2 regions of the Arthrobacter sp. KNU40 genome follow, and region 1 is predicted to be linked to the other one. Evidence: riboswitches for the same ligand, from Rfam matches in the RefSeq annotation. Region 1 holds a riboswitch; the other holds the start of a gene.
The links. Region 1 has a riboswitch for S-adenosylmethionine ahead of ACSKT0_RS04345 (hypothetical protein). Riboswitches for the same ligand answer to the same signal wherever they lie in the genome.

Region 1 (5,589 bases):
GCCGACAAAGTGGACGGCAACAACGTCCAAGGAATCGTCCAGGCCGATCTTGAACTTCAGTCCGATGGCCAGCGCGCAGATGGCACCGGCGATGACGCCGATGACGATCGCGCCAATCGGATCCACGAATCCACAGGCCGGGGTGACTGCCACCAAGCCCGCGACGGCGCCGGATGCGGCGCCGAGGGACGTCGCGTGGCCGTCGCGGAGCCTTTCGACAAGCAGCCAGCCAAGGAGCGCTGCGCTTGTGGCCAGGAGGGTATTTGTCCAGGCGAGCGCTGCGATTCCATCAGCGGCCAGTTCCGAACCGGCGTTGAAGCCGAACCAGCCGAACCACAGCAGGCCTGCCCCGAGCATCACGAAGGGGAGGTTGTGCGGCCGGATGTTGGGATCTTTCATGAATCCGAGCCGTTTGCCGAGCACGACTGCCAGCATCAGCCCGGCCATGCCCGCATTCATGTGGACGACGGTGCCACCGGCAAAGTCGAGGGCTGAGATCTTGCTGCCGATGATCCCGGTGGAACCGAAGAGCCCGCCGCCCCAGACCCAGTGGGCGATGGGAGCGTAGACGATAGTCACCCAAAGGCCGGCAAACAGCAGCCATGGGCCAAACCTGACACGTTCAGCCACAGCGCCGCTGATCAGCGCGACAGTGATGATGGCGAACGTGGCTTGGAATCCTATGAAGACCATGTCCGGCAGCCCTGGGGCTTTCCCGCCAATGACGCTGGCCAGTCCGCTGAGTCCGAAGTTCGCGAAGGGATCTCCGATGAAGCCGCCCAGGGTATCCGGGCCGAACGCGAGTCCGTAGCCCCACAGGGCCCAGACCACCGCGACCACGCCGATGGCACCGAAGCTCATCATCATGATGTTGAGGACGGACTTCATCCTGACCAGGCCGCCGTAGAAGAACGCCAAACCTGGCGTCATGAGTAGAACGAGGGCGGAAGCTGCAAGCATCCAGGCTGTTGCGCCGGGATCGAGGGTCTGGGGGTTCACATCCAGCCCTACGCTGAAGAATACTGGGTTCATTTCGGGAGCCTTCCTGCATATACGGCGCTCCATGGCGCCCGCACGGCGAGACCATTTTTAAAACGAACAGGTCCTGGTACCTCACGGGTTACCGACCTTGACAAGTTGCGTTGACTCGAACGTACAGTCGGCCTGTTTCAGCCTTCGGCACGGCTCATTTCAGGCACGTAACACCAAAGGCCCCAGGGTTAAATCCGGAAGTCAGTCATGTTTCAGGCGTGTTACACGCCGCGTGTCGGCCTCGTACGCCGGGTGGCCAAGGCGCCAGCGTCAGCGGCTGGCTGCCGGCACCAGGATCCAGAGAACCTCGACGGGCTCGTCCGTCGGATTGACCCAGGTGTGCGGCTCGCGGCCCGGGAAGGACAGCGTGTCTCCTTCTTCGAGCTCGTACTCCTCGTTGGTGAGGATCAATTTGATCCGGCCCTTGACGACGTGCAGGACATCGACGTCACAATCGACGGCGTAAAGCTCGGCTTCTCCGCGGCCGCGTGGCTCGATGGAGGCCTGCAGGATCTGCAACCTCCGTTCCGATCGGGCAGTCAGGAGCCGCTCCACGATTCCCTGGCCACCGAGCGAAATCCTCGGCCCGTCGTCGCGCCGGGTCAGGTGTGTCTCCGGTGCGGCGAAAAGGTCTCCGATGGACACTGAGAGAACTTGGCAAAGCGTCACAAGGGAAGCGACCGACGGCGATGTCAGGTCACGCTCCACACGGCTCAGGAACCCTTTGGTGAGGCCAGTGGCGTCGGCAACCTGCTCGATGGTGAGCCGCTGCGATTGGCGGGCGGCGCGGATTCTGGAACCGATGGCAACGGGGACATTGCTCGGTTCAACGGGGAGAGCCTTCATTCACGAACCTTTCAGGCCGTTTATGCGGCCCTGTCATTGCAGCAATAGTAGCCGGATCGCCCGCGTGGCAGGGCCTTTGGCTAGCCGGAGGGCCGCCGATGAGTCCGCTGTGCAAGACAGCGTCTTGACTGTTACTCGCATCACTACGTATCCTCATAGGCAACAAGTGTTGTTTGTGAGGCATACATCACAGACTACTCTCCCCAATCACCAGCGCAGAGACCTTCCGCAACCCCGCGCGAACCCAGCGGACCGGCGTCGGAATCCCCCAGAGCTCTGCGCATCACTTTCAGGAGCCAACCGTGGACTCTTCGTTCATCAATATTGCGATCGTGGTGGTGTATTTGCTTGCCATGCTGGCCTTCGGCTGGTGGGGCAAGTCGCGCACCAAGAACAACAGCGACTTCCTGGTGGCAGGACGCCGCCTCGGTCCGATGCTCTACACCGGCACCATGGCCGCCGTCGTCCTCGGCGGCGCATCGACGGTTGGCGGCGTCGGTCTCGGCTACAAGTTCGGTGTCTCCGGCATGTGGCTGGTGGTCGCGATCGGTTCGGGCGTGCTCCTCCTGAGCCTGCTTTTCGCCGGCACCATCCAGCGACTGAAGATCTACACGGTCTCCCAGATGCTGAGCCTGCGCTACGGCCAGCGAGCCACGCAGACCTCCGGCATCGTCATGCTGGCCTACACACTCATGCTGTGCGCCACGTCCACTGGTGCCTACGCCACCATCTTCGTTGTCCTCTTCGGCTGGGAGCGCTGGCTTGCCATCGCCGTCGGCGGCGCAATCGTCCTCGTCTACTCCACCATCGGCGGCATGTGGTCCATCACCCTCGCCGACCAGGTGCAGTTCATCATCAAGACGGTAGGCATCTTCTTCCTCATGCTCCCGTTCGTCCTCAACGCCGCCGGCGGCTTCGACGGCATCCGTGCCCGCGTTGACGCCAGCTTCTTCCAGTTGGACGGCATCGGAGCGCAGACCATCATCACGTACTTCGTGGTCTACACCCTGGGCCTCCTGATCGGCCAGGACATCTGGCAGCGCGTCTTCACCGCCAAGACCCCCAAGGTGGCCCGTTGGGGCGGCGCCACTGCCGGCATCTACTGCGTCCTGTACGGCGTCGCCGGAGCTTTGATCGGCCTTGCCGCCCGCGTGGCCCTGCCCAATATCGACGTCAAGGCCCTCGGCAAAGACGTTGTCTACGCCGAGGTAGCCACCCACATCCTGCCGATCGGCATCGGCGGCCTCGTCATGGCCGCGGCAGTCGCGGCCATGATGTCCACCGCTTCCGGGGCCCTCATCGCCGCAGCCACCGTTGCCCGCGCCGACGTAGTCCCGTTCGTGGCCAGCTGGTTCGGCAAGACAATCAACACCGACGACACCGAAAACCCCGAGCACGACGTCAAGGCCAACCGGTACTGGGTCCTTGGCCTGGGCATCGTTGCCGTGCTGATCTCGATGGCGGCGCAAGACGTCGTGGTAGCCCTGACCATCGCCTACGACATCCTCGTGGGTGGACTCCTGGTTGCCATCCTGGGCGGGCTGGTCTGGAAGCGCGGCACCGGTATTGCCGCGGCCTGGTCCATGGCGGTCGGGTCCGTACTGACGCTGGGCCTGCTGATCGCCTACGCCACGGGAATCATCCCCAGCGAAGACGGCGTCTACGCCAACGATCCCATCTACTGGGGCCTCGGCGCCTCGCTCGTGGTCTACGTTGTGGTCTCCCTGCTGACCCCGCCAACCGAACCCGCGGTCCGCGAAGCTTGGGACCGCCGCGTTGCCGGAGCAGCCGTGGAGGAGCTCCCCTTGGAAGCCCACCCGGTGGCCAGCCACTAAGCTTCACAGAATCAAGTACGACGGCGGCGCCGCACCTTCTCCTCGAGGGTGCGGCGCCGCTGCCTTTTGGAACCATTTCTACCGAGCCTTAATACCGGGCCGCGATTGTACCGTTCCATGTACAGTAGGAAGAGCTTCAAGAGATGTGGTGCCAAGCTCCGACTTGCCACACGCCAACCCCATGTTCGCGGGTGGTTCGGATGAAGAAGCGGCCCGGCTCGGACCAGAGACAACCGAACGGGCAAGAGCAACTCCACAGGAGAAGGCCATGCCTTTCGAAAACGGCGCCACCGCCGACCGCACCACCCAGTCCGGCACCCTGTTGTTGCCCCGCCCCCGGCGGGTGGACGAGTTCGTCCGGGTGATTCCCGGCGTCGACCTGTCCCAAGGCTCCATCACGTTCGTGGTGGACGGGAACTTGGAACGCTATTGGCATCATGAGCCGCGGCTCATCACCGAAGCGCTCTCAAAGGCGGTCCAGCCCGCCCGCTGGTTCCCGGCGACACGGAAACTCACCCTTACGGTGGCGGCAACCGGGCACCGGGCAGGCGTGCAGAGGCACTTCATCCTGAGCGCGTTTTAGCCGCCCGGGTTTAGCACCTCGGGTTCAGCGGAGCCCGGGGCTACTCGATCTCTTCAGCCTCACGGTGTTCGTCGGCATCGAGGGCAACCGGCCGCTCGTCGTCGTCAAGAACCTCGGATTGGTCGTCCCAGTCCTCGTCCACCGCCAGGTCCTCGTTGTAGTCATAGGCGGGATCGGCCTCGACCGTGGGACGGTCGGGGTGGCGGGCGTGGGTCTCGGTGCTGTCCATGGTGCAACCTCCGTTCGACGTGCCGCTGAGCCCATCGCACAGGCATAGGAGGCAGCCGTCCAGCGCTACCCCGCCAATTCGTGGACCCTGTCCATCCATCCCAGCACTGCCCCCTGCCGTGGTCAAGGCTTCCCGGGAGCCTCCCGTTTTTGAGGGGGACCTAAATTCTCCAGTGAGGATTACCGGCCGAAAAACCGCGGAAATTGGCGATAGAGTGGAGCCGCAATGAGGCGATGAAGCCCGCCCCAGCAACCCAGGAGTCCCGGTGCAACCGCACACAAAACCCTCGCATCCAGACAACTCGCATCCAGATAATCCGCAGGACTCAAGCAGTCCATCGCAGGACGTAGCAGCCCCCAAGGCTCCCCCGTCGTCGTCGGACATCAAGCGCTGGCGGCAGTACTTGGCGGATGAGCGAGCCGAGGCCGCCGTTTACCGCCAACTGGCGCAGCGCCGCGACGGCGAGGAACGCGAAATCCTTTTGGCCCTCGCAGAGGCTGAAGGCCGCCATGAGGCACACTGGCTCAAGCTCCTCGGCGAACATGCCGGTATGCCGAAGGCGGCCTCGGTCCGAAGCCAAATGCTCGGCTTCCTGGCCCGGAACTTCGGATCGGTGTTCGTGCTGGCCCTCGCCCAACGGGCTGAAGGCCGCTCGCCTTACGCGAAGGATCCGGCAGCGACCCGCGCCATGGCGGCCGACGAACAGATCCACGAAGAAGTAGTCCGCGGCCTGGCGACGCGCGGCCGCAACAGGTTGTCCGGCACGTTCCGCGCGGCCGTATTCGGCGCCAACGACGGCCTTGTCAGCAACCTTTCACTCGTAATGGGCATGGCGGCCACCGGCGTTCCCGCCACCGTGGTCCTGTTCAGCGGCATCGCAGGCCTGCTGGCGGGCGCCTTGTCCATGGGTGCCGGCGAGTATGTCTCGGTGCGCTCGCAACTCGAGCTCCTCAAGGCCACCCGCCCCACCCAGGCCACGCTCACCGCAGCCCCTGCGCTGGACATCGAGCACAATGAGCTGGTCTTGGTGTATCTGGCCCGGGGCATGTCCCGAGAAGCCGCCG
Region 2 (5,589 bases), 2.4 Mb from region 1:
CCAACCGCTATCTGGTCCTGGCGGCATTGGCCAACGGCCCAAGCAGGCTGCGGGCACCCTTGCATTCACGGGATTCGGCACTCATGGTCGAGGCCCTCCGCCGGCTTGGCGCCACCATTACCGAGGTTCCCGGCGATGGACACTACGGCCCGGACCTTGAAGTCACTCCGATCGACCCCGTGGCTGTCGCGTCGGAGACCGCCATCGACTGTGGCCTGGCCGGCACGGTCATGCGTTTCGTGCCGCCGCTCGCGGCCCTGCGCAACGGCGCTTCGGTGTTCGACGGCGATCCCCACGCACGCCAACGTCCCATGGGCACCATTATCGAGGCCCTCCGGACACTCGGGCTGGAAGTCAGCGCACTGGACGGGCACGCGGCGAGCTCCCTGCCGTTCAAAGTATCCGGCACGGGCTCTGTCCGCGGTGGCCACCTGGTGATCGATGCGAGCGCCTCGTCGCAGTTCGTCTCCGCCCTGTTGCTGGTCGGTGCCCGGTTCGATGAGGGCCTTCACCTGGAACATGTCGGCAAACCCGTACCGAGCCTTGACCACATCAACATGACCGTCTCGGTCCTGCGCGGCGTCGGAGTGCAGGTGGATGACTCCGTGCCGAACCATTGGCGCGTCGCCCCCGGTACCATCCAGGCGTTCGACGAGAGGATCGAGCAGGATCTCTCTAACGCGGGTCCCTTCCTCGCCGCGGCGTTGGCCACGAAGGGAACTGTCCGGATTCCCAACTGGCCGGCCAACACCACGCAAGTCGGGGACCTCTGGCGGGACATCCTCGCCGCCATGGGTGCCACTGTCACGCTGGACAACGGCACGCTGACAGTCACCGGCGGACCGGAGATCCTTGGCGCGGACTTCGACGAAACCAGCGAACTCGCCCCTACCGTTGCGGCATTGTGCGCCCTGGCAACCAGCCCTTCCCGGCTCACCGGCATCGCTCATTTGCGGGGCCACGAAACGGACAGGCTGGCTGCTTTGGTCGCCGAAATCAACCGGCTTGGCGGCGACGCCGAGGAAACCAGCGACGGCTTGGTGATCCGGCCCGCGGCGCTGCACGCCGGCGTCGTGCGCAGCTATGCCGACCACCGCATGGCTACCGCGGGCGCCATCCTTGGGCTCGCCATCGAGGGTGTCCAGGTCGAAGACATCGCGACGACTTCCAAGACCATGCCCGAATTTCCGCAAATCTGGGCATCGATGCTCAGTTCCGGCCCAGCGGGCGCGGACACCGTTTCAACGGAGACAAGCAACTAACGATGGCCCGCGACGCAAGCTCCTGGGATGAGTCCGATGTCCGGATCCGCCCCAACAAGAAGGGCACACGCCCCCGCACGAAAGACCGCCCGAGCCACGACGACGCCGTGATCGGGCGCATCATCACAGTCGACCGCGGCCGTTACACCGCGATCGTGGGCGAAAGCTCGGACAACGAACGCATTGTGATTGCCGCACGCGCCCGGGAACTGAGGCGCTCCCCCGTGGTTCCCGGAGACTTCGTGGCCCTCGTCGGCGATGTGTCCGGAGCCCCGGACACCCTCGCTCGCCTCGTGCGCGTCCAGGAGCGAAAGACCCTCCTGCGACGAAGCGCCGACGACACGGATCCGATCGAACGGGCCGTCGTCGCCAACGCCGATCAGCTCGTGGTGGTGGTTGCGGCCGCCAATCCGGAGCCGCGCACCGGATTCATCGACCGCGCCTTGGTGGCAGCGTACGACGCCGGAATCGAGCCGTTGCTGCTCGTCACCAAAGCGGACGTCAAGGATCCGACGGAATTGCTCGCCAACTATGTGAGCCTTGGTTTCCCCATCATCATCAGCCGCACGGCCGACGCCGGCGCCTCCGGCATCGATGCCCGTTCAGACGACGGCCTCTCCGCCCGCCTTGATGGCGACGCCGTCGGCCAATTGCGGGACTACCTCGACGGCAAGGTCACTGTGCTCCTGGGCCATTCCGGCGTCGGGAAGTCCACGATGGTGAATGCCCTCACCGGCGCCGAGCGCGCCACGGGCGGGGTCAACGCCGTGACGGGTCGGGGACGGCACACTTCGTCCTCTGCCCTCGCACTGAAGCTCAGCGATGCCCCCGGGGGCAGCTGGATCATCGATACGCCCGGCATCCGCTCCTTCGGCCTCGCCCACGTGAACCCGGACCGCATCCTGCATGCCTTCCCGGATCTGGAACCCGGAACGGAGATGTGCGAGCGAGGCTGCAAGCACGATGCCTCCGCGGTTCGATGCGGACTGGATTCCTGGGTCGCCGACGGCCACGCCGGCGAGGCAGGTCCGGCCCGCTTGGCGTCGTTGCGCCGGCTCCTCGGCGCGGACCCGCGCATGGAAGCCCAGGAGACCAAGGAATTGGGTACGGTCAACTAACTGCGCGCCTGCCGTCCTACCTCCCCGGCTCACCGGCGAACAGACGGTAGTTTGGAACCATGACCCAACCCGATTCGAGCTACAACGACGACCTGCGGCTGGCACACGTCCTGGCCGACTCCGTCGATTCCCTGACAATGGAGCGGTTCAAGGCACTGGACCTCCAGGTCGAGACCAAACCCGACCTGAGCCCCGTCACCGATGCCGACAAAGCAGCAGAGGAAGCAATCCGTGGGCAGCTCTCCCGTTCCCGCCCCCGCGACGCCGTCCTCGGGGAAGAATTCGGCAGCACGGGCCACGGCTCGAGGCGTTGGATCATCGACCCCATTGACGGGACCAAGAACTTCGTGCGTGGCGTACCCGTCTGGGCTACGCTGATCGCCCTCGTGGACGAGGGCGAGGTAGTAGTGGGGCTCGTGAGCGCTCCGGCGCTCGGCAAGCGTTGGTGGGCGGCCAAGGGCTCGGGCGCCTACATGGGCCGGTCGCTGGCCGCAGCCACCCGGTTGAAGGTTTCCAACGTGTCGCGGCTCGAAGACGCCTCGCTTTCCTACTCCGAGCTTTCCGAGTGGAAGCAGCACGATAAGCTGGACAACTTCCTGGGCCTCGAGAACGATGTCTGGCGCAGCCGTGCGTATGGCGATTTCTGGTCCTACTGCCTCGTGGCCGAGGGCGCCGTGGACATCGCTGCCGAGCCGGAACTCCAGGTCTACGACATGGCGGCTTTGGTGCCGATCGTGACGGAAGCCGGCGGGCGCTTCACGTCCCTGGACGGTGCGGATGGTCCCTTCGGCGGAAACGCCGTGGCCACTAACTCGATCCTGCACTCCGAGGTCCTCAAGAGGCTCAACCCCGAGCTCGACGACCTCCTCTAGTCCACTCTCTCCACTGAATAAACGACGGCGGACGCCCACTTTTGGGGGCGTCCGCCGCTTTTTCTTCGGCAGGAGGCACATTTTTCCGGCGGTGTAATAATCCGCTTAACAATCGCCGGTCACATTGGAATGAGCCTTGCCGGTGTCCTACGCTCTTTACAGGTCACGAGTGCCAGCGCGAAACCCCGGTTTGCTGGCCGGCAACCCTCCATCGCGGCGGGGTGCCCCGGGTGACGACCCGGCCGGTCCGGAACGGATGCGGCAAGCGCGGACCCCCTGCACGCAGGGGTCCCTCTTGAGTGAGGTCCCATGAGCACAGCCACATTTACTTCCCAGGCTCTTTCGCTGAACAACGAATCTGCACAGCACCGCGGTGAAACCCTCCCCCGGGCATCGCGCCCACTCGCTGCGGTCACCGGCGCGGAGTTGCAGGCACCCTTGATCCAGGGCGGCCACATCCGCTACGCCAATCTTGACTACGGCGCTTCCGCACCTGCCCTGACGGTGGTTTCCGCGTACCTCAACGAGATCCTGCCGTACTACGCGAGCGTCCACCGCGGCGCAGGCTATGCCTCCCAAATCAGCACCTCGGTCTATGAAAACGCCCGCAACATCGTCCGTGACTTCGTTGGCGGCCGGCCGGACGATTCGGTCATTTTCACGCGCAACACCACTGATTCCCTCAATCTACTGGCCGGCTGCCTGCCAGTTGAGGACGGTCGACACATTGGCGAAGTCCTTTACCTGGACATCGAGCACCACGCCAATCTCCTCCCGTGGCAAAGTGTCCCCCACCGCAGCATCGTTGCCGCGGGAACGTTGTCCGAGACCGTCGCCAACGTCCGCACAGCGCTCTCCCACGGCGGCGTCAGCCTCCTGGCTGTCACCGGCGCGTCAAACGTGACCGGCGAAATCCTGCCCATCAAGGAACTCGCTGCCTTGGCCCACGAATTCGGGGCGCGGATTGTGGTGGACGCGGCGCAACTCGCCCCGCACCGCAGAATCGACATCGCCGCCGCGGATGTCGACTACTTGGTTTTCTCGGGGCATAAGCTTTATGCGCCGTTCGGCGCAGGTGTCCTGGTGGGCCGTCCCGACTGGCTCGACGCCGGTACACCGCACCTGGCCGGAGGCGGCGCCGTCCGAGAAGCGCGCCTCGATTCCGTCAGCTGGGCCACAGGACCGGCCAGGCACGAAGGCGGCTCGCCGAACGTACTCGGCGCGGCCACACTCGCCCGGGCCACACAGGTCATCGCCAGCCTCGACCACGATGAATGGCACGCCCACGAGGCAGCCATCCGCTCGCATCTGGTCGAGGGCCTCAAGCAAATCGACGGCGTGACCGTGCACCAGATCTTCAGCGACACGGATCCCCAGGACACCATCGGCGTCGTGAACTTCTCGCTCCAGGGCTACGACGCCGGACTTGTGGCTGCCTATCTTGCGGCCGAGCACGGCATTGGCCTGCGCGACGGACGCTTTTGCGCCCACCCGCTGCTCAAGCGCCTCGGCCTGCCCTCCGGATCACTTCGAGCCAGTTTCGGCGTGGGCTCGCGCTTGGAAGACGCCACCCGGCTCATTGCGGGCATCCACGCGCTCAAGAGCAACGGCCTCGGCTGGGACTACGTAGTGGATGCCGGCCGCTGGGTGCCGGCGAACGACCACCGCAGCTACCCGGAGTGGGCTCCCAACACTCCCGGGACCGCGGGAGCCGCTCCCTGCAGCACTGACTGATTGCGGTAGATTCGTAGGGTATTTTTCCTGTCCTACGAAGGAGTTCCTGCGTGGCCCCGCGACCCAAAGGCACATCAGCCGGCCCCAAGCTCTATGAGGAACGGCGCCTTGAACTCGGCCGGAGTTTCCAGGACGGCGGAGAACACTATGATCGTGTCCGGCCCGGCTACCCTGCGGATTCGGCCGACTGGCTGCTGCCGGAAGGCGCCCGGGACGCGGCAGACATCGGCGCCGGCACCGGAAAGTTCACCGCGCTCTTCGTCGAGCGCGGGCTCGCGGTGTCCGCAGTGGACCCCTCGATGGACATGCTCACCCAGCTCCGCAAAACGTATCCACAAGTGATCACCCTGGAGGGCACTGCCGAGGCAACTGGACTGGCGGACTCAGCATTCGACGTCGTCAGCGTTGCCCAGGCCTGGCACTGGTGCGATCCCCTCGCCGCGAGCACCGAGATCGCCCGGATCCTTCGACCCCAGGGCACTATCGGCTTGATCTGGAACCAAATGGACACTTCGGTGCCCTGGGTCCATCGATTGACCCGCATCATGCATGCCGGCGATGTCCACAAACCGGACTTCCGGCCTGTGGTGGGCCCGGAGTTCG

Region 2: linked by a shared signal. The riboswitch ahead of ACSKT0_RS16850 (aminotransferase class V-fold PLP-dependent enzyme) and the one ahead of ACSKT0_RS04345 (hypothetical protein) in region 1 are both predicted to bind S-adenosylmethionine.

What each region holds. Positions count from the first base shown of each region.
Region 1 covers NZ_CP195850.1:909,333-914,921, reverse strand. Annotated here, with positions in the region: gene ACSKT0_RS04360 (ammonium transporter) at 1-1,032, opposite strand, end outside; gene ACSKT0_RS04355 (helix-turn-helix domain-containing protein) at 1,303-1,878, opposite strand; gene ACSKT0_RS04350 (sodium:solute symporter) at 2,181-3,713, shown strand; SAM riboswitch class IV at 3,848-3,967, shown strand; gene ACSKT0_RS04345 (hypothetical protein) at 3,982-4,296, shown strand; gene ACSKT0_RS04340 (hypothetical protein) at 4,337-4,525, opposite strand; gene ACSKT0_RS04335 (VIT1/CCC1 transporter family protein) at 4,791-5,589, shown strand, end outside.
Region 2 covers NZ_CP195850.1:3,620,325-3,625,913, forward strand. Annotated here, with positions in the region: gene aroA (3-phosphoshikimate 1-carboxyvinyltransferase) at 1-1,262, shown strand, start outside; gene rsgA (ribosome small subunit-dependent GTPase A) at 1,265-2,380, shown strand; gene hisN (histidinol-phosphatase) at 2,440-3,252, shown strand; SAM riboswitch class IV at 3,414-3,526, shown strand; gene ACSKT0_RS16850 (aminotransferase class V-fold PLP-dependent enzyme) at 3,562-4,986, shown strand; gene ACSKT0_RS16855 (class I SAM-dependent methyltransferase) at 5,037-5,589, shown strand, end outside.